4 regions of the Streptomyces sp. 12E genome follow, and region 1 is predicted to be linked to each of the others. Evidence: riboswitches for the same ligand, from Rfam matches in the RefSeq annotation. Region 1 holds a riboswitch; each other region holds the start of a gene.

The links. Region 1 has a riboswitch for cyclic di-AMP ahead of ACZ8ZB_RS20840 (C40 family peptidase). Riboswitches for the same ligand answer to the same signal wherever they lie in the genome.
Region 2: linked by a shared signal. The riboswitch ahead of ACZ8ZB_RS14020 (transglycosylase family protein) and the one ahead of ACZ8ZB_RS20840 (C40 family peptidase) in region 1 are both predicted to bind cyclic di-AMP.
Region 3: linked by a shared signal. The riboswitch ahead of ACZ8ZB_RS16000 (M23 family metallopeptidase) and the one ahead of ACZ8ZB_RS20840 (C40 family peptidase) in region 1 are both predicted to bind cyclic di-AMP.
Region 4: linked by a shared signal. The riboswitch ahead of ACZ8ZB_RS19755 (transglycosylase SLT domain-containing protein) and the one ahead of ACZ8ZB_RS20840 (C40 family peptidase) in region 1 are both predicted to bind cyclic di-AMP.

What each region holds. Positions count from the first base shown of each region.
Region 1 covers NZ_JBVNCJ010000001.1:4,467,184-4,471,466, forward strand. The annotation lists gene ACZ8ZB_RS20835 (hypothetical protein) at 135-488, shown strand; gene ACZ8ZB_RS20840 (C40 family peptidase) at 723-1,916, opposite strand; cyclic di-AMP (ydaO/yuaA leader) riboswitch at 1,924-2,080, opposite strand; gene pcrA (DNA helicase PcrA) at 2,336-4,283, shown strand, end outside.
Region 2 covers NZ_JBVNCJ010000001.1:3,015,719-3,020,001, forward strand. The annotation lists gene eno (phosphopyruvate hydratase) at 1-858, opposite strand, end outside; gene ACZ8ZB_RS14020 (transglycosylase family protein) at 1,093-1,833, opposite strand; cyclic di-AMP (ydaO/yuaA leader) riboswitch at 1,838-2,006, opposite strand; gene ACZ8ZB_RS14025 (transglycosylase family protein) at 2,212-3,255, opposite strand; gene ACZ8ZB_RS14030 (cytochrome P450 family protein) at 3,454-4,283, opposite strand, start outside.
Region 3 covers NZ_JBVNCJ010000001.1:3,449,547-3,453,829, forward strand. The annotation lists gene trmB (tRNA (guanosine(46)-N7)-methyltransferase TrmB) at 1-91, shown strand, start outside; gene ACZ8ZB_RS15995 (PrsW family intramembrane metalloprotease) at 121-1,446, shown strand; gene ACZ8ZB_RS16000 (M23 family metallopeptidase) at 1,550-2,569, opposite strand; cyclic di-AMP (ydaO/yuaA leader) riboswitch at 2,581-2,738, opposite strand; tRNA gene ACZ8ZB_RS16005 (tRNA-Met) at 3,033-3,106, opposite strand; gene ACZ8ZB_RS16010 (dihydrofolate reductase family protein) at 3,170-4,283, opposite strand, start outside.
Region 4 covers NZ_JBVNCJ010000001.1:4,249,930-4,254,212, reverse strand. The annotation lists gene ACZ8ZB_RS19760 (polyprenyl synthetase family protein) at 93-1,103, opposite strand; cyclic di-AMP (ydaO/yuaA leader) riboswitch at 1,679-1,847, shown strand; gene ACZ8ZB_RS19755 (transglycosylase SLT domain-containing protein) at 1,851-2,318, shown strand; gene ACZ8ZB_RS19750 (HAD family hydrolase) at 2,282-3,154, opposite strand; gene ACZ8ZB_RS19745 (glycosyltransferase family 2 protein) at 3,638-4,283, shown strand, end outside.

The DNA of each region.
Region 1 (4,283 bases):
TCGGGTGACCGTAGGTGACCAGGATTTCGTTCCGGCTTCGTCGTCTTCACTCAGGGTGATGACCGATATGGCGGAGGAAGGACGGATGAGGGCGCTGGAGTGCTACGAGGCGGCTATGGCTAGGCTCCGGCCTCATGGACGTACTCATCCACCTCTTCGTCGGTCTGCACATCATCGGCATCGCGTCGCTCCTCGGCGGCTTCCTCACCCAGATGAAGGCGATGGGCGCGGGTACCGCCCGGTTCGTCCCCGCGATGCTGCACGGCGCGCTGACGATGCTGGTCACCGGTGTGGTCCTGGTCGGTCTCAACCAGGCCCAGGACCACTCCGTCGACAACATCAAGATCGGCGTGAAGCTGGCCCTGCTGATCGTGATCCTCGGCCTGGTCTATGTGAAGCGGGACGACGAGAAGGTGGACAAGGGCCTGTTCGGCCTGGTCGGACTGCTGACCGTGACGAATGTCTTCATCGCGGTGCTGTGGACCTGACCCTCTGCTCCACGGGCCGGACGTGACCGCGGCCCGCGACAGGGCGTGCCCCGGCTCCCGGGCCGGGGAACGCCGACGGCGGTGGACGCGGACAGCGTCACCGCCGTCGGCGTTCCCAGGGGAACACGGCCGCCCGGCACCGCGCGCCGTGAGGTGGGCCGGCACGGAGAGGGAGCGGGGCGGGGACGGTGCCGGAGGAACCCCCGTGCTCCTTCCCCGCCCCTTCCGAGCGGGTCAGGCGGGGCGCACCACGCTGTGGATCGAGGACTCGCCGTCGTAGTAGACGGACTCCTCGCGGACGTACGTGCCGGGCTTCGGCGCGTGGATCATCATCCCGTTGCCGATGTAGATGCCCACGTGGGTGATGTCGTCGTAGAAGAAGACCAGGTCACCGGGGAGGGCCTGGGAGACGGGGACCGTCGTGCCCGCGTCGACCTGGTCGTAGGTGGTGCGCGGGAGGGTGACTCCGGCGGCCTTCCAGGCGGCCTGGGTGAGGCCGGAGCAGTCGTAGGAGCCGGGGCCGGTGGCGCCCCAGACGTACGGCTTGCCGATCTGCGCGCGGGCGAAGGCGAGGGCCTTCTCGGCCTTGGTGGCGTACGAGGAGTCCGTCGACGTCGACGTCGACGTCGACGTCGACGTCGACGTCGACGGCGTGCCGGCCGAGCCGGAGGCGCTGCCCGAGGTGCCGCTGTCCTGCTGGGCGGCGGCCGCCTCCTCCTGGGCCTTCTGCTGCTCGGCGAGCTCGGCGGCCTTGCGGGCGGCCTCCTTCTGCTTCTTCTTCTCGATCGCCGCGAGCCGCGCCTTCTCCTCGGCGGTCAGCTCCGCCATCAGGTCGCGCGCGTCGGCGAGCTTCTTCTGGACGGTGGCCTTGGCCGTCTTCAGGTCGCCCTGGGTCTCGGTGAGCGTCTCGAGGCTCTCGGTGGCCTCCTGGCGCTTCTTCATCGTCTCGGACTGCTGGGTGACGTAGTCGTCGACCGCTTCCTTCTGGCGGCCGGTCATCCGGTCCATCACCTGGCGCTGGTCGAAGATGTCCTGCGGCGTGTCCGCGAGCAGGAAGGTCGCGGTGTCGGGGATGCCGGCGCCGGTCCGGTACTGGGCGGCGGCGAAGGAACCCAGTTCCGCCCGCGCCTCGTTGAGCTTCTGGGTGCGCTCGGCCACGTCGTCGAGGAGCGTGTCCACCTGCTTGCGCTGCTTCGCGGTCTTCTCCCTGGCCGCGTTGTACTTCTCGGTCGCCGACTCCGCCTGGCGGTAGAGGTCGTCGACCTTCTTCTCGACCTCCTCCAGGCTGGGCCTGCCGTCGTCGGAGGGGGCGGCGGTGGCCGTCTGGGAGAGCAGGGCCACGGAGGTCAGGGCGGCCGTGGCGAGGGCCGGGGTCCGTATGCCTGCCACGCGGGTGCCGGGGGTGCGCGACTTGCGGTGCGACGCCAAGGGAGGCGACTCCTTCCAACGCTCCGCCTACCGGGTTAGCTGTCGGGTTCGGGCGGGTGCTTGGAAGGGTTGCCCTACGGCCGCTCCGCGAGGGAGTGGGCCGATTCACCCCATGGTCTCGGTGGGTCCCCGGCTCCGGCTGCCGCGATCGGCAGGGACGGACTCGGCGGAGGCCGCGCGGCCCGGCGAGGTTCGCCGGTGGGGGTCGTGCGGCCCGCCCGCACCGTAGCCAACCGGTGTGGCGCCTGTGAAGGTTGATGGGTGATATGCCCGATACATTTTCGTGACCTTGCGCGCGGGGTGACCCAGGGTGATATATCGGTTCTGAAGGGTGAAGACCCTGCTCCGGCTGCCGGAAACCGGGGATGTTCCCGGGGTGGCCTCAGGTTGTCGGTGGAGCGCCCTAGACTCGGAGAGCGATGAGCAGCCTCTTTGACGACAGCTTCCTGGCGGACCTCCAGGCCCAGCGGGGCCCCGAGGGCGAGCCCCCGCCACCGCCCGAGGACGAGCACGTACCGGAGCCGATCCCGGACGACCTGTTCGGCGGGAAGTTCGACCTGCCGCCGGAACGGGACACCCACTACCGCGACGGCGCCCCACGCCCGGTGATCGACGCCGCCGCACTCCTCGAAGGGCTGAACGACAACCAGCGCGCCGCCGTCGTGCACTCCGGCTCCCCGCTGCTCATCGTGGCCGGCGCCGGTTCCGGCAAGACCCGCGTGCTCACCCACCGCATCGCCCACCTGCTGGCCGAGCGGCACGTCCATCCGGGCCAGATCCTCGCGATCACCTTCACCAACAAGGCCGCGGGCGAGATGAAGGAGCGCGTCGAGCAGCTCGTCGGCCCGCGTGCGGGCGCCATGTGGGTCATGACGTTCCACAGCGCGTGCGTGCGCATCCTGCGCCGCGAGAGCAAGAAGCTCGGCTTCACGTCGTCGTTCTCGATCTACGACGCCGCCGACTCCAAGCGGCTGATGGCCCTGGTCTGCCGCGACCTGGACCTCGACCCCAAGCGTTTCCCGCCGAAGTCCTTCAGCGCCAAGATCAGCAACCTGAAGAACGAACTGATCGACGAGGAGGACTTCGCCGCCCGGGCGGCCGACGGCTTCGAGAAGACCCTCGCCCAGGCCTACGCGCTCTACCAGTCCCGGCTGCGCGAGGCGAACGCGCTGGACTTCGACGACCTGATCATGACGACGGTCAATCTGCTCCGCGCCTTCCCGGACGTCGCCGAGCACTACCGCCGCCGGTTCCGGCACGTCATGGTCGACGAGTACCAGGACACCAACCACGCCCAGTACGCCCTGGTGCGCGAGCTCGTCGGCACCTCCGAGCATTCCGCCGGCGCACCGTCCGAGGCCGAGGTCCCGCCCGCCGAGCTGTGCGTGGTGGGCGACGCCGACCAGTCGATCTACGCCTTCCGCGGCGCGACGATCCGCAACATCCTCCAGTTCGAGGAGGACTACCCGGACGCGACCACGATCCTGCTGGAACAGAACTACCGCTCCACCCAGACCATCCTGAGCGCGGCCAACGCCGTCATCGAGCGCAACGAGTCGCGGCGCCCCAAGAACCTGTGGACCAACGCAGGCACGGGCGCGCGGATCACCGGGTACGTCGCGGACACCGAGCACGACGAGGCCCAGTTCGTCGCCGACGAGATAGACCGCCTCACCGACGCGGGCGAGGCGAAGGCGGGCGACGTCGCCGTCTTCTACCGCACCAACGCCCAGTCCCGTGTCTTCGAGGAGATCTTCATCCGCGTCGGCCTGCCCTACAAGGTCGTCGGCGGCGTCCGCTTCTACGAGCGCAAGGAGGTCCGGGACGTCCTGGCCTACCTGCGGGTGCTCGCCAACCCCGAGGACTCGGTGCCGCTGCGCCGCATCCTCAACGTACCCAAGCGGGGCATCGGCGACCGTGCGGAGGCGATGATCGACGCCCTCGCCCAGCGAGAGAGGATCAGCTTCCCGCAGGCGCTGAAGCGCGTCGACGAGGCGTACGGCATGGCCGCGCGGTCGTCGAACGCCGTGAAGCGGTTCAACACGCTCATGGAGGACCTCCGTACGGTCGTCGAGTCCGGCGCGGGCCCGGCCACCGTCCTGGAGGCGATCCTCGAACGCACCGGCTACCTCGCCGAGTTGCAGGCCTCCACCGACCCGCAGGACGAGACCCGGATCGAGAACCTCCAGGAGCTCGCCGCCGTCGCCCTGGAGTTCGAGCAGGAGCGCGGCGAGGGCGAGTCGGTCGCGCTGTCCGACTTCCTGGAGCAGGTCGCCCTGGTCGCCGACTCCGACCAGATCCCCGACGAGGACGAGGACGGCTCCGGTGTCATCACCCTGATGACCCTGCACACCGCCAAGGGCCTGG
Region 2 (4,283 bases), 1.5 Mb from region 1:
CAGCGGGTCCTCGATGGAGACGAGCGGGTACGCGTCGACGAGCTCGGCGTAGTACTCGGTCATCTCGGCGGCGGAGCGCTCCTTGCCCTCGAAGGTGTAGGAGCCGTCCTTGTAGAACTCGGACGCGGCGACGTCGAGCGCCAGGGCGATCTGCTCGCCCGGGGTGTAGCCGGCCTCCTTGATGGCCTCGAGGATGAGGTCGAGGGCCTCGCGGTTGGAGCCGAGGTTCGGGGCGAAGCCGCCCTCGTCACCGAGGCCGGTGGCCAGGCCCTTGCTCTTCAGGACCTTCTTCAGGGTGTGGTAGATCTCGGCGCCCCAGCGCAGGGCCTCGGAGAAGGACTCCGCGCCGATCGGGGCGATCATGAACTCCTGGATGTCCACGTTGGAGTCGGCGTGCGAGCCGCCGTTCAGGATGTTCATCATCGGCACCGGCAGCAGGTGCGCGTTGGGGCCGCCCAGGTAGCGGAAGAGCGGGAGGTCGCTGGCCTCGGAGGCGGCGTGGGCGACGGCGAGCGAGACGCCGAGGATGGCGTTGGCGCCGAGGGAGCCCTTGTTGTCGGTGGCGTCCAGGTCGAACATCGCCTGGTCGATCAGGCGCTGCTCGGTGGCGTCGTAACCGACGAGCTCCGGGCCGATCTGCTCGATGACGGCCAGGACGGCCTTCTCGACGCCCTTGCCCAGGTAACGGTTGGCATCGCCGTCACGGAGTTCGATGGCCTCGAAGGCGCCGGTGGAGGCGCCGGACGGGACGGCGGCACGACCCGTGCTGCCGTCGTCGAGGCCGACCTCGACCTCGACCGTGGGGTTGCCTCGGGAGTCCAGGATTTCCCGGGCTACGACGACGTCGATGGACGGCACGAGCATCTCCTTCTTGGATGTGACGCGGGTGGGCAGGACCCCGGAGGGTCTTGCGAGACCGAGCCTAACCGGCTCCGGGCGATCGGCCATCCGGCCGCCCGCCCCGTGGACAGAACCGAGAGTAAATTGTTTCCGAACGGAACAAAGCCGTTTCCGGAAACCCGGCCGCAAAAACCCCGCCCCGGCGCGTACGGGGGACGACGCACCGGGGCGGGGAGCAGGGGGGACGGCCGCTTACTTCAGGTGCAGCTGCTGGCCCGGGTAGATGAGGTCGGCGACGTCGACGATGTCGTCGTTCAGCTCGAACAGCTGGGCCCAGCCGCCCTCGACGTCGTGCTCGGCGGCGATGGAGCTGAGGGTGTCGCCCTTGACGACCTTGTACTCGCCGTCGCCCTTCTCGACCTTCTCGCCGGTCGGGGTGGTGACGGTCTTCTCCTCGGCCTTCCGCTCGGCCTTCCGCTCGGTCCTCTGCTCGGCGGCCGGGCGCTCGGCGGAGCGGGAGGCCTTCTGCCCGGTCTCGCGGGTCCCGGTGGAACCGGTGCCCTGCGAGGAGCCGGCCGAGGAGCCGTTCGAGGTGCCGTTCGCGGAGGAGCCGGTGTAGGCGGCGTTGGACAGGCCCGTGCCGCAGACCGGCCAGGCGCCCTTGCCCTGGCCCGCGAGGACCTTCTCGGCGATCTCGATCTGCTGGGCCTTGCTGGCCCGGTCGGCGGTGGAGGCGTACTGCGTGCCGCCGTACGCGGCCCAGGTGGAGGCGGAGAACTGCAGACCGCCGTAGTAACCGTTGCCGGTGTTGATGGACCAGTTGCCGCCGGACTCGCACTGGGCGACGGTGTCCCACTCGGAGGCGGTGGCGGCGGAGGCGTTGCCGGCCGCCATCAGCGGAGCGGCGACGGCGGCGGAGGCGACACCGGCGACGGCGATCGCGCGGGTGGCCTTGGACGGACGACGGTGCTTGCCCTTGCCGGAAAACAGCATGGATGGATCCCCTCACCGACGCCTGCGAGGTGAGCTGTCGGGTTCGGGCCGGTTGAGTTGCCCGGCCGCGTCCCTCACGGGACGCGGCTCCACCCCAAGCCCGATCCGGTGTCAATCACCGGAAGGGGCGCTTACCTTGGGTCCCCCGCTCCTGCCTACGGCGCATGATGCGACGACTGTTCCCGTGCTGCCGCCGGCAGGATTCGGCGTGGCGGCAGTCGGGGCCCGCGGTGGCGAGCGATCACGACCGTAAGCACGCGGTCCGCGGAATTTCAAAGACGATCAGGGCTTCTGAGACCTATCTCTCACAGTCTTTAAATCGGACATTAACCGCGAAACGTGACGTCAACTGCCGCCAGCTCTACACCCTTTCGGGTGTCACTTCTCGCCCGGTTCGATCCCGACCTCGAGCTCCTGACCCGGCAGGATGAGGTCCGGGTCGGCACCGACGACCTGCTCGTTCTTCGCGTAGAGCGACCGCCATCCGCCGTCGAGCTCAAGGGAGTCGGCGATGGACGAGAGGCTGTCGCCGGTGCGCACGGTGTACGAGCCGTCGGCGGCGGCGCGCGAGGCGTCGGCGCTGCGCGAGGCGTGCCGGCCGGACGGGTCCGACGCACGGTCCTCCACCTCGCCCTCCTCGGCACTGACGCCACGATGGCGGCCGGCGCCCGTGCCTTCGGTGCCGGTGAGTTCGGAAGAGCCGGTGGTCTGCCCCGACTTGTCCGACTCATCACTCCTGGGGGTGGCCGAGGCGGAGGGGGAGGCGCCGGATCCGTCGCCGGAGCCGCTGTCCGAATCCTTCTCCGAGCCACCCGACCCGTCGGACTTGGCCGATTCACCGGCCGCGCCCTCACCGGCCGCGCCCTCACCGTTCGCCGACCCCTCCGCGCCGGCTGCGGCCGACGGGGAGGACGAAGCGGACGAATCACCGGAGTCCGACGATCCGGACGAGTCAGTGGAGTCGGAGGAGCCGGACGGGTCCGTGGAGCCGGACGTGTCCGAGGTCGAGTCCTCCGCCACACCCGTGTCGACGCCGGCCGACGTCGAGTCCTGTCCGAGGCCCGCCGTCAGTCCGCAGGTGCGCCACGCGCCGACCCCCTGGTCGGCGAGGATTCTCTCGGCCACGGCTATCTGCTGGCCGCGGCTGGCCTGGTCGGGGCTGGTCGCGTAGTCCAGGCCGCCGTACCGCTCCCAGTCGTCCTGGGTCAACTGCAGGCCGCCGTAGTAGCCGTTGCCGGTGTTCTGGCTCCAGGAGCCACCGCTTTCGCATTCGGCGACCCGGTCCCAGGTCGCGCCGTCGGCCGCGCTGGCGCTGCCGGCTCCGAGGAGCGGGATCGCGATGGCGGAGCCGGTCACTCCGGCCGCGACGAGGAGAGCCGGAGCCTGGCGGGGGCGACGGTGCCGACCGTTCCCGGAGAGCATGCGGAGACCTTTCGCAGAACAGCAATGACAGGCGCGGTGAGGGAAGCCCCGGGCACCGCACTTGATGGGTGAACGTATCCGGAGACGATCACTTGTCACAAGTTCATGCCGCGCAGATCACGTGAAGATCACAGAGTTGAGAGCGTGTCATGTTTGCGCTGGCCCACTCGGGGGCACTGCGGTCGGCGGCCCGGTCCGTCACTTCCGCGGACCGTTCCGCGGCGGGGTGAACTCCACCGGAAGCGTGCGCAGTCCGCGCATGATGAGCCCGCCCCGCCAGCGGAGTTCGGCCGGTTCCACCGCGAGCCGCAGGTCCGGCAGACGGCGCAGCAGCGTCGACAACGCTACGTGACCTTCCAGCCGGGCCAGCGGAGCGCCCAGGCAGTAGTGAATGCCGTGGCCGTACCCCAGATGCTGGTTGTCCCTGCGCGTCAGATCGAGCGTGCCCGGCGCGTCGAAACGTGCGGGGTCACGGTTGGCGGCGGCGAGCACGACCAGAACGGGATCGCCTTGGGAAATGGGCGTGCCGCCGATTTCGAGAGGCTGGGTCGCGTACCGCCAGGTCGCCAGCTCCACCGGGCCGTCGAATCGCAGCAGCTCCTCCACCGCGGTCGTCACGAGGCGGTCATCGTCTTCGGCGAGGGCCCGCTGGAGAAGAGCGCGCTGTTCAGGGTTCTGGAGCAAGGCGTGCGTGCCGTTACCGATCAAGTTGATGGTCGTCTCGAAGCCGGCGAACAGAAGCACGAAGCACATGGCGGCGGCTTCGTCTTCGGTCAGGTGCTCGCCGTGGTCGCTCGCCCGGATGAGGCCGGAAATCAGGTCGTCGCCGAGATCGCTGCGTTTACGGTGGATCAGCTCGGCGAGGTAGCCGCGGATCCTCTTCACGGACCGGGCGACCCCGCCGCGGGGGCCTCCGCCGTGGCGGATCATCATTCCCGCCCAGTCTCGAAGGTCGTCCTGGTCTTCCTTCGGTACGCCGAGCAGGTCGCAGATGGCGTAGATGGGAAGGGGGAAGGCGAAGTCGTGGA
Region 3 (4,283 bases), 1.0 Mb from region 1:
CGAGGGGCAGGGACTGGAGAAGGGTCATGTCGTGAACGACGTGCTCTTCCGCCGCGTATCGCGGGATGAGCAGGCAGCAGACCGAGCCTGACACAGCCCCGCCTCGTGAGGGTCGATCCCTTGGTCACCAGTCCCCCGTACCCGGCGCCTCCCGGCACGGCCCCCGGTGGAGCGCCGCGGCCCGCGCACTGGTGGCATCGGCCCTGGGTGCGGTACGGCGCGCTGATCGCGCTGCTCGCGCTGTCCGGTCTGGTCATCCTCGCGCTGGTGCGCGAGCAGACCGGGACGCAGGGGTTCCTGGTCGGGCTCGGTCTCGCCGTCCTGCCCGTGCCGCTGCTCGTCGCCGCCTTCCGGTGGCTGGACCGGGTCGAGCCGGGACCCTGGCGGAACCTGCTGTTCTCCTTCGCCTGGGGCGCCTGTGCGGCGGCGCTGATGGCGATCGTCGCGAACAGCTTCGCCACCCGGTGGGTAGCGACGGCGACCGCCGACCCGGCCGGCGCCGACGCCCTGGGCTCGACCGTCATAGCGCCGGTGGTGGAGGAGTCCGCGAAGGCCGCGGCCGTCCTGCTGGTGTTCCTGTTCCGCAGACGCGACTTCACCGGGATCCTCGACGGCGTGGTGATAGCCGGGGTCACCGCCACCGGCTTCGCGTTCACCGAGAACATCCTCTACCTCGGCACCGCCTTCGGCACCGACCGGATCACCGGCGACAGCGGCATCACCTCGGTCACCGCGGCGACCTTCTTCGTCCGCATCGTGATGTCGCCGTTCGCGCACCCCCTGTTCACCGTGCTCACCGGGATCGGCTTCGGCGCCGCCGCGCTGTCCACGGACCGGCAGCGGGCCCGGCGCGTGCTGCTGCCGCTGGGCGGGCTGCTCCTCGCGATGGGCGTGCACGCGCTGTGGAACGGCTCCTCGACGTTCGGCCGGTACGGCTTCCTCGCGGTGTACGCGGCGTTCATGGTGCCGGCGTTCGGGCTGCTGACCTGGCTGGTGGTGTGGACGCGGCGGCGGGAGCTGCGGACCGTGCGGGCGGAGCTGTCCGCGTACGTGGCCGCCGGGTGGCTCGACGCGGCGGAGCCCTTCGCGCTGGGCTCGATGCGGGCGCGGCGCGTCGCCCGGCAGTACGCGCGCCGCTGCGGCGGGAGGGCGGCGGCACGGTCGGTCGCCGCGTACGAGACGTGTGCGACGTCGCTGGCGTTCCTGCGGCACCGGGGACGGCTCGGGCGGGCGGGGCCGGACTTCGTCACCCGGGAACGGGAGCTGCTGCTGGAGCTGTGGCACCGGCGGGGAGTGGCCCGGCCGGCCCTGGAGCACGCGGCCCGCGTCACCGCGCCCCGGGTTCCGGCCGCCGCGGCGCCGTGGGCGGTGTACGGCGGCTACGGACCTCCCGCGCCGTACGGTCCTCCGTACACCGCGTACGACCCGAACGCCCGCCGGTTCTGAGCGGTCCGCCGCGCACTGCCCCGGACAGCACCTGACCGGCGGCCCTGACGTCGGGGGGCCGTCGTCGGGGCCGCCGGGGTCCAGGGCGTGCGGGTCCGCTCGCTCAGACGGTGAGGCCCTTTCCGCGCAGCCACGCCAGCGGGTCGATGCCCGCGGAGGAACCGCCGGGGTGGACCTCCAGGTGGAGGTGGGCCCCGGTGGAGTTGCCGGTGGAGCCGACGCGGCCGATCACGTCGCCGGTGTTGACCTTCTGGCCGACGCTGACGCTGATGGAGGACTGGTGGGCGTACCAGATCTCGGTGCCGTCGTCGAGCGTGAGCACGGTCTTGTAGCCGTAGGAGCCGTCGTAGCCGGCGGAGGTGATCGTGCCGGTGTGGACGGCCTTGATCAGCGTGCCCGTGGGGGCGGCGAAGTCGAGGCCGGTGTGCTGGCCGGAGGACCAGTAGGCGCCGGCCTGACCGAAGGTCGAGGTGATGGTGTACGAGGAGGTCGGCAGCGCGTACTGCTTGGCCAGCTCGGCGAGGCGCTCGGCCTCGGCCTTCTTCCTGGCCGCCTCCTCCGCCTTCTTCTTGGCGGCCTCGGCCTTGGCCTTGGCCGCCTTCTCCGCCTTGGCGGCGGCCTCGGCGGCCTGCTTCTCGGCGGCGGCGACCGCCTCGGCCTCCGCCTTGCTCTCGGCCTGGGCCTGCTGCTGCTCGACCTGCGCCATGATCCGGGTGCGCAGCGCCTCACCGGCGCCGGTGGTGCCCTGCTCGGTGTCGGCGGCGGCCATGCCGAGGGTGCTGAGAGGAGTGGCCGCCTCCTCGGGGGTTTCCTCGTCGGAGATGAGGGAACCCACGTTGGGAAGGTCGGGCATGGAGATCGACACCGGCGGCTTGCCGGTCTGGGCGCTCGCCATGCCGCCGGCGCCGACGGCCGCTATGACGCCGACGCCCAGGACGGTGGAGCTGCGGGCGAGTCCTCCGCCGCGCTGCTTGGCGACACGGTGCCGGCCGCGCACGGGGCGAACGGACTCCGCGGTGGGGTTCCACTCCTCGAAGGGGCCCTCGCCGGCGCGGCTGCCGCCGTAGGCGAAGGTGTCGCTCGGCTCGAACGGGGCCTCGGGGGCAGGCGGGTTGGACGCCACGTGGGCGTGCTCCTTCCTTCCGTCTTCGCCTACCGGGTTAGCTGACGGGTTCGGAGCGGGAAGGTCTCCTACGCGCGTATACGAGCCGTGTGGCCACGGCGGTATTCACGCGATTCACCCCATGGTGGTGGTTCCCCGGTTCCCTCGCGGGATTCGGCGCGTGCGCACGGAGCCGCCTTCTGTGACGGCTGGGACGACCGCGCTGCGTTATCGAACGTTAATAGACGCAAGGGCCGGATTCCAAGCCGTTCCTCTTGATCATCAACGGTTTCCAGGGGGACTTAAGGGTCACGGACGGCCAAAAACGGGCGAGTTGACCGAGCCTCGGACGGCGATCGGTTTCTGACCGAGCGTCAGTTTTTATGCGCTGTGGGACGACTCGCTCACAGTGGGTGAGAACGCGGGTTGAGGGCTGGAAACACCGAGGGCCGGAATCCTTTGGATTCCGGCCCTCGGCCTGCAGTAGCGGGGACAGGATTTGAACCTGCGACCTCTGGGTTATGAGCCCAGCGAGCTACCGAGCTGCTCCACCCCGCGTCGTTGAGACCAGTGTACGCCATCCGCGGGACACGGCGCACACCCATTACCGGCGGCCCGGTCTCAGCGGCCGAGCAGGTGGCCGTTCGGCGCCTTGGCGCGGTCCTCGTGCTCGGGCAGGACGACGACGGTGGCGCCCTCGCCGGTCAGCACACCGGTGCCGTCGGCGCCCGCCACGAACGTGTCCGGCTCCCGCCAGGCCGTGACCACCCGCCGTACCCCCGCGTCCAGGATGAGCCGGGCGCAGGGCGCCGGCCGGGACGCGCGGCGGGCGCAGGGCTCCAGGCTGGAGTACACGGTGGCGGTGGCGAGCCGGGGGTCCGTGGGATCGGCCTTGGCGAGCGCGGCCTCCTCCGCGTGCACCACCGGGTCGGCGCCCTCGCGGGAGCGGCCGCGCGCCAGCTCCGTGCCGTCGGCGGCCACCACGACCGCGCCCACGCTGAACGCCGTCTCCGAGGGCGGGCACTCGGCGGCCAGCTCGCAGGCGAGGGCCAGCCAGTGGTGGTCGGCGGCGGAGGGCAGCGGGCCGGTGCCGGGGGCGGTGGGCTCGTAGCGCATCAGGACGACGTCGCCGACCGGGCGGCTCTCGACCAGCCGCAGCCGACCGCCCTGGTAGGAGCCGGGGCCGAAGAGGCGGGGGGCCCGCGGGTCGCCGACGAACAGCGGGGCGAGGACCAGCTGGAGCTCGTCGGCCAGTCCTTCGGTGAGGAGCTGGGTGTGGATCGTGCCGCCGCCCTCGACCATGAGCCGCCGGACCCCACGCTCGGCGTGCAGGTGCTCAAGGAGCCGACGCCAGTCGAGCCCGGTGCCGAGCGGGACGACGTCGGCGGCGAGACCGAGGGCGTGGGCGCGCCCGGCGCCCTCGTCGGTCGTGTAGAGGACCTTCTCGCCGCCGGTGTGCCAGAACCGGGCCGCCGGATCCAGGTCGCCGGAGCCGCTGACGGCGACCTTGAGCGGGTACTCGGCCTCGCCCCCGGCGAGGCGGGCGGCACGCCGCTCGGGCGAGTTGACCAGCAGCCGGGGGTTGTCGGCGCGGATCGTGCCGGCGCCGACCAGAACGGCGTCCACGGATGCCCGCACCTCGTCGACCCGGTCGAAGTCGGCCGGACCGGACAGCAGCAGCCGCTCCGGGCCGGTGTCGTCCAGGTAGCCGTCGAGGGAGACGGCGGCGGACAGC
Region 4 (4,283 bases), 220 kb from region 1:
GCCCTCGGACGCAACTCCACGTACTGCTGGGGTATGACACGGAGGGCGGTTCCCTCCCCCGTCCCGTAGGGGGCACGGGGGCCCGGGCCGGCTCAGCCCGCGCGGTGCACCACCGCGTCGCACAACTGCACGAGTGCCGCCTTCGCCTCGCCCTCACGCAGCGGGGCCAGCGCCGCGCGCGCCTCCTCGGCGTACCGCACGGTGTCCCGGCGGGCCTGCTCCAGCGCGGGGTGGGCGCGCAGCAGCCGCAGCGCCTCGGCGTGCCGGGTGTCGTCGGTGAGGTCGGAGTCGAGCAGCTCGCACAGGGCGATGTCGTCGGCGAGTCCCAGCCGGGCCGCCCGTTCGCGCAGCCGCAGCACGGGCAGGGTGGCGATGCCCTCGCGCAGGTCGGTGCCGGGGGTCTTGCCGGACTCGTGGGAGTCGGAGGCGATGTCCAGGACGTCGTCGGCGAGCTGGAAGGCGACGCCGAGCCGCTCGCCGTACTGGGTCAGCACGTCCACGACCGTCTCCTCGGCGCCGGACATCATCGCGCCGAACCGGCAGGCGACGGCGACCAGCGAGCCGGTCTTGCCGCCGAGCACGTCGAGGTAGTGGTCGACCGGGTCGCGGCCGTCCTGCGGCCCCGCGGTCTCCAGGATCTGCCCGGTGACCAGCCGCTCGAACGCCTCGGCCTGCACCCGTACGGCCTCAGGACCGAGGTCGGCCAGGATGTGCGAGGCCCGTGCGAAGAGGAAGTCACCGGTGAGGACCGCGACGGAGTTGCCCCAGCGGGCGTTCGCGCTGTCGACCCCGCGCCGCACCTCGGCCTCGTCCATCACGTCGTCGTGGTACAGCGTGGCCAGATGGGTGAGCTCCACCACCACGGCCGAGGGCACGACACCGGGCGCGTAGGGGTCGCCGAACTGGGCGGCGAGCATCACGAGCAGCGGGCGGAACCGCTTGCCGCCGGCCCGCACCAGGTGCTGGGCGGCCCCGGTGATGAAGGGGACCTCACTCTTGGTGGCCTCGATCAGCCCTTCCTCGACAGCCGTCATTCCGGCCTGGACATCGGCTTCCAGAGCCTGGTCCCGCACGCTCAGCCCGAACGGCCCGACGACGGTCACGAGGGGTCTCCTGTCTGCTGGTGTCCACTGGCGATTACACGGAATGTCGATAGGTCGCTGCCATCACTCAAGTCAGCGTATCCGGTCACGTTTCGATCACCGCCAGCGCCCGGCGTTAGGGGCGGGGCGGCACGGGGCCGGGAGCGGAGCACTTTTGATCATTCGACGACAACGGACATTCTTCGACTTTCCCGGGCGTAGCAATCCACTCCCCCGGACCGGCTCCCGACCTGCCCACCGGGCCACATCTCGCCACGCGAACCATCCTGCCCGCCTCGCGTCCGATTTGCCGCAAATGACAAACCGATTCCCCTTGGCGAAGATTGCGCTCGCAGGCGGTCCTCCGTGAAGTGGGTCACGCGCGGCCGGACACCCCCGTCACGGCCCGTCACCCGCCATCTCCCTTTCCCCGGTGACGAGTTGATCCTCAGCGCCCACAAAGGATCAAGTACCGCAAAACGCCCATTACAAGATCAAAGGGTGTCTTGTGTGAGGTCCGCGCTTGTTCCCGACATGTGCTCTCGCATAGGTTCCGGGCCTGCCGGGTGGACGCCTAATCCTGCCGCCGCCCGCACCAACCGACGACGACCACTCAGGACGGCAGGAGCGGGGGACCCAGGTAAGCCGCCGGACCGGACACCGCACCGGGACGGCTAGGGGTGAAGCCATGCCCGCAGGGGCACGGCCGGGCACTCTCCCGCCCGAACCCGACAGCTCACCTCGCAGGCGTAGGAGAGGAACCCAGACATGCCTGCTTTCGGCCAGCACCGCCGCCGCGTCGCCCGCTCCCTCGCCGTCACCGGCGTCGCCGTGGTCGCCCTGCCGCTGTTCGGCGCGACCGGCGCCTCCGCCGCCACCACCGAGCCGACGGCCGCCGCCACCGTGACGGCGTACCCGGACAACCTCGACGGCTGGATCCGCGAGTCGCTGGACGTCATGGCGCAGCACGGCATCCCGGGCAGCTACGACTCCATCCACCGCAACATCATGCGCGAGTCCTCCGGCAACCCGTACGCCGTCAACAACTGGGACTCCAACGCCGCCGCCGGCACCCCGTCGAAGGGCCTGCTGCAGGTCATCGACCCGACCTTCGCGGCCTACCACGTGCCCGGCACCGCCTTCGACCCGTTCGACCCGGTCGCGAACATCACGGCGGCCTGCAACTACGCGGCCGACCGCTACGGCTCCATCGACAACGTCTTCGGCGCGTACTGAGCCACCCGCTGACGGGCGAGCGTCACCGTCCCGCCGAACAGCCGCTCGAGGACGACGGCCACGCCGTCGTCCTCGTTCGACGTGGTGACCTCGTCCGCCACCGCCTTCAGTTCGGGATGCGCGTTCGCCATGGCGACGCCGTGGGCCGCCCAGCCGAACATGGGGATGTCGTTCGGCATGTCACCGAAGGCGATCGTCCGCTCCGGGCCCAGTCCCAGGTGCTCGGCGGCCAGCGCCAGCCCGGTCGCCTTGGTCACCCCGCACGGCTGGAGCTCCACGGTGCCCGGCCCCGACATGGTGACCGTGGCCAGTGAGCCGACCACCGACCGGGCCGCCGCCGCCAAGGCGTCGTCGGACAGGTCCGGGTGGCGCAGCAGCACCTTGCTGATCGGCCGGTCCCACAGCTCCCCGCGCCGCTCCACCCGCACCGCGGGCAGGGTCGGGTGCGGCATCAGGTAGCCGGGCTCGATCAGCGTCAGCCCGTCGACCCCGTCCTGGTCGACCGCGGCGTACACCTCCCCCACCTCGGCCTCGATCTTGCCGAGCGCGGTCTCCGCCAGTTCCCGGTCCAGGGTCACGGACCGCAGCAGCCGGCCCGCGCCGGCGTCGTACACCTGCGCGCCCTGCCCGCACACCGCGAGCCCCGTGCAGCCGAGGGCGTCCAGGAGCGGCCGCACTCTGGGGGCCGGGCGTCCCGTCACCACGAGGTGCCGCGCGCCGGCCCGCTCCGCCCGCGCGAGCACGGCGAGGGACCGGTCGGAGATGGTGTCGTCGCCGCGCAGCAGCGTCCCGTCCAGGTCGGTGGCGATCAGTGAGTACGCGGTGGGTGCGGCCATGATCAGAGAATACGGACAACCCGACGGTCCGATTCGCCCTGCCCGTTTGCGCTCGTTTTCGGTGCGGTTCCCTTCTTCCGCCTTCCTCCGACGCCGGGTAAGGACCGGTTCAGGACCCTTTCCCCGTTTGGCGAGAACATGGTCCGCTATCTACCGTCCGCCCGGTCCCCGGCGGTACCTTCCAGGAGTCCAGGGGGACTTGATCGGGGGGTCGGGTGAGCAGTGGACGCGTGCGCGTGCTGAGGCCCGAGGAGCTCGGCGAGGGGGAACGGGAGCGCCGGCGGAAACCGCGCGCCGCGACGGACGCACCGCGCAACCCGTTCATGGAAGCGGAGTCCGGCATCGCCGTGGCCCGGACGCGGCCGCGGGCCCGGGTCGCCGCGCGCACGGCTTCGTCCGCACCCGTCCGCGCCTGGCGGCGCCGGCGGCACGGACCCCGAAGGGCGCGGCACGGCTGCGCCGGTCGTGAGGAGGGGAGGACAGGTGTCCCGGAGAACGCGTACGCAGGAGGAGATACGGCGGTTCCTGGCCATCGGCGCGGTGCAGGTCGCCGAACTGGACCTGGACGGCGACGAGTCCGCGCCGAGACCCGGACCGGGCAGCCCCCCGGTGACCCACGGCGAGGTGTTCCTGCTGGTCAGACGGGCGGGTCGCCCGGTGGGGACCGTGCTGGCACGGGTGCCGGAGGGCGCGGACCCGCGGGCGGTGCTGTGGGAGGCGGCATCCGGAGCGGCGGGAGCGGCCGTGGCGGCGGGAGACGGCGGGGAACCGCCGTACGCCTCGGTCGTCGTGGCCACCCGGGAGCGGGCCGGGCAGCTCGCCCGGGCGCTGGACTCGCTGCTCGCGCAGGAGCATCCGCGGTTCGAGGTCGTCGTCGTCGACAACGCGCCGGTGACCGACGAGACCCGCGAACTGGTGGAGCGCAAGTACGGCGAGCGGGTGCGGTACGTGTGCGAGCCGGCGCCCGGACTCGCCGTCGCGCACAACAGGGGGCTGGCGGTGGCCCGGGGCGAGGTGATCGCGTTCACCGACGACGACGTGGTCGCCGACGCCCGCTGGCTCGCCGAGCTGACCGCGCCGTTCGCCGCCGACCCCCGGCTCGGCTGCGTCACCGGCCTGATCCTGCCCG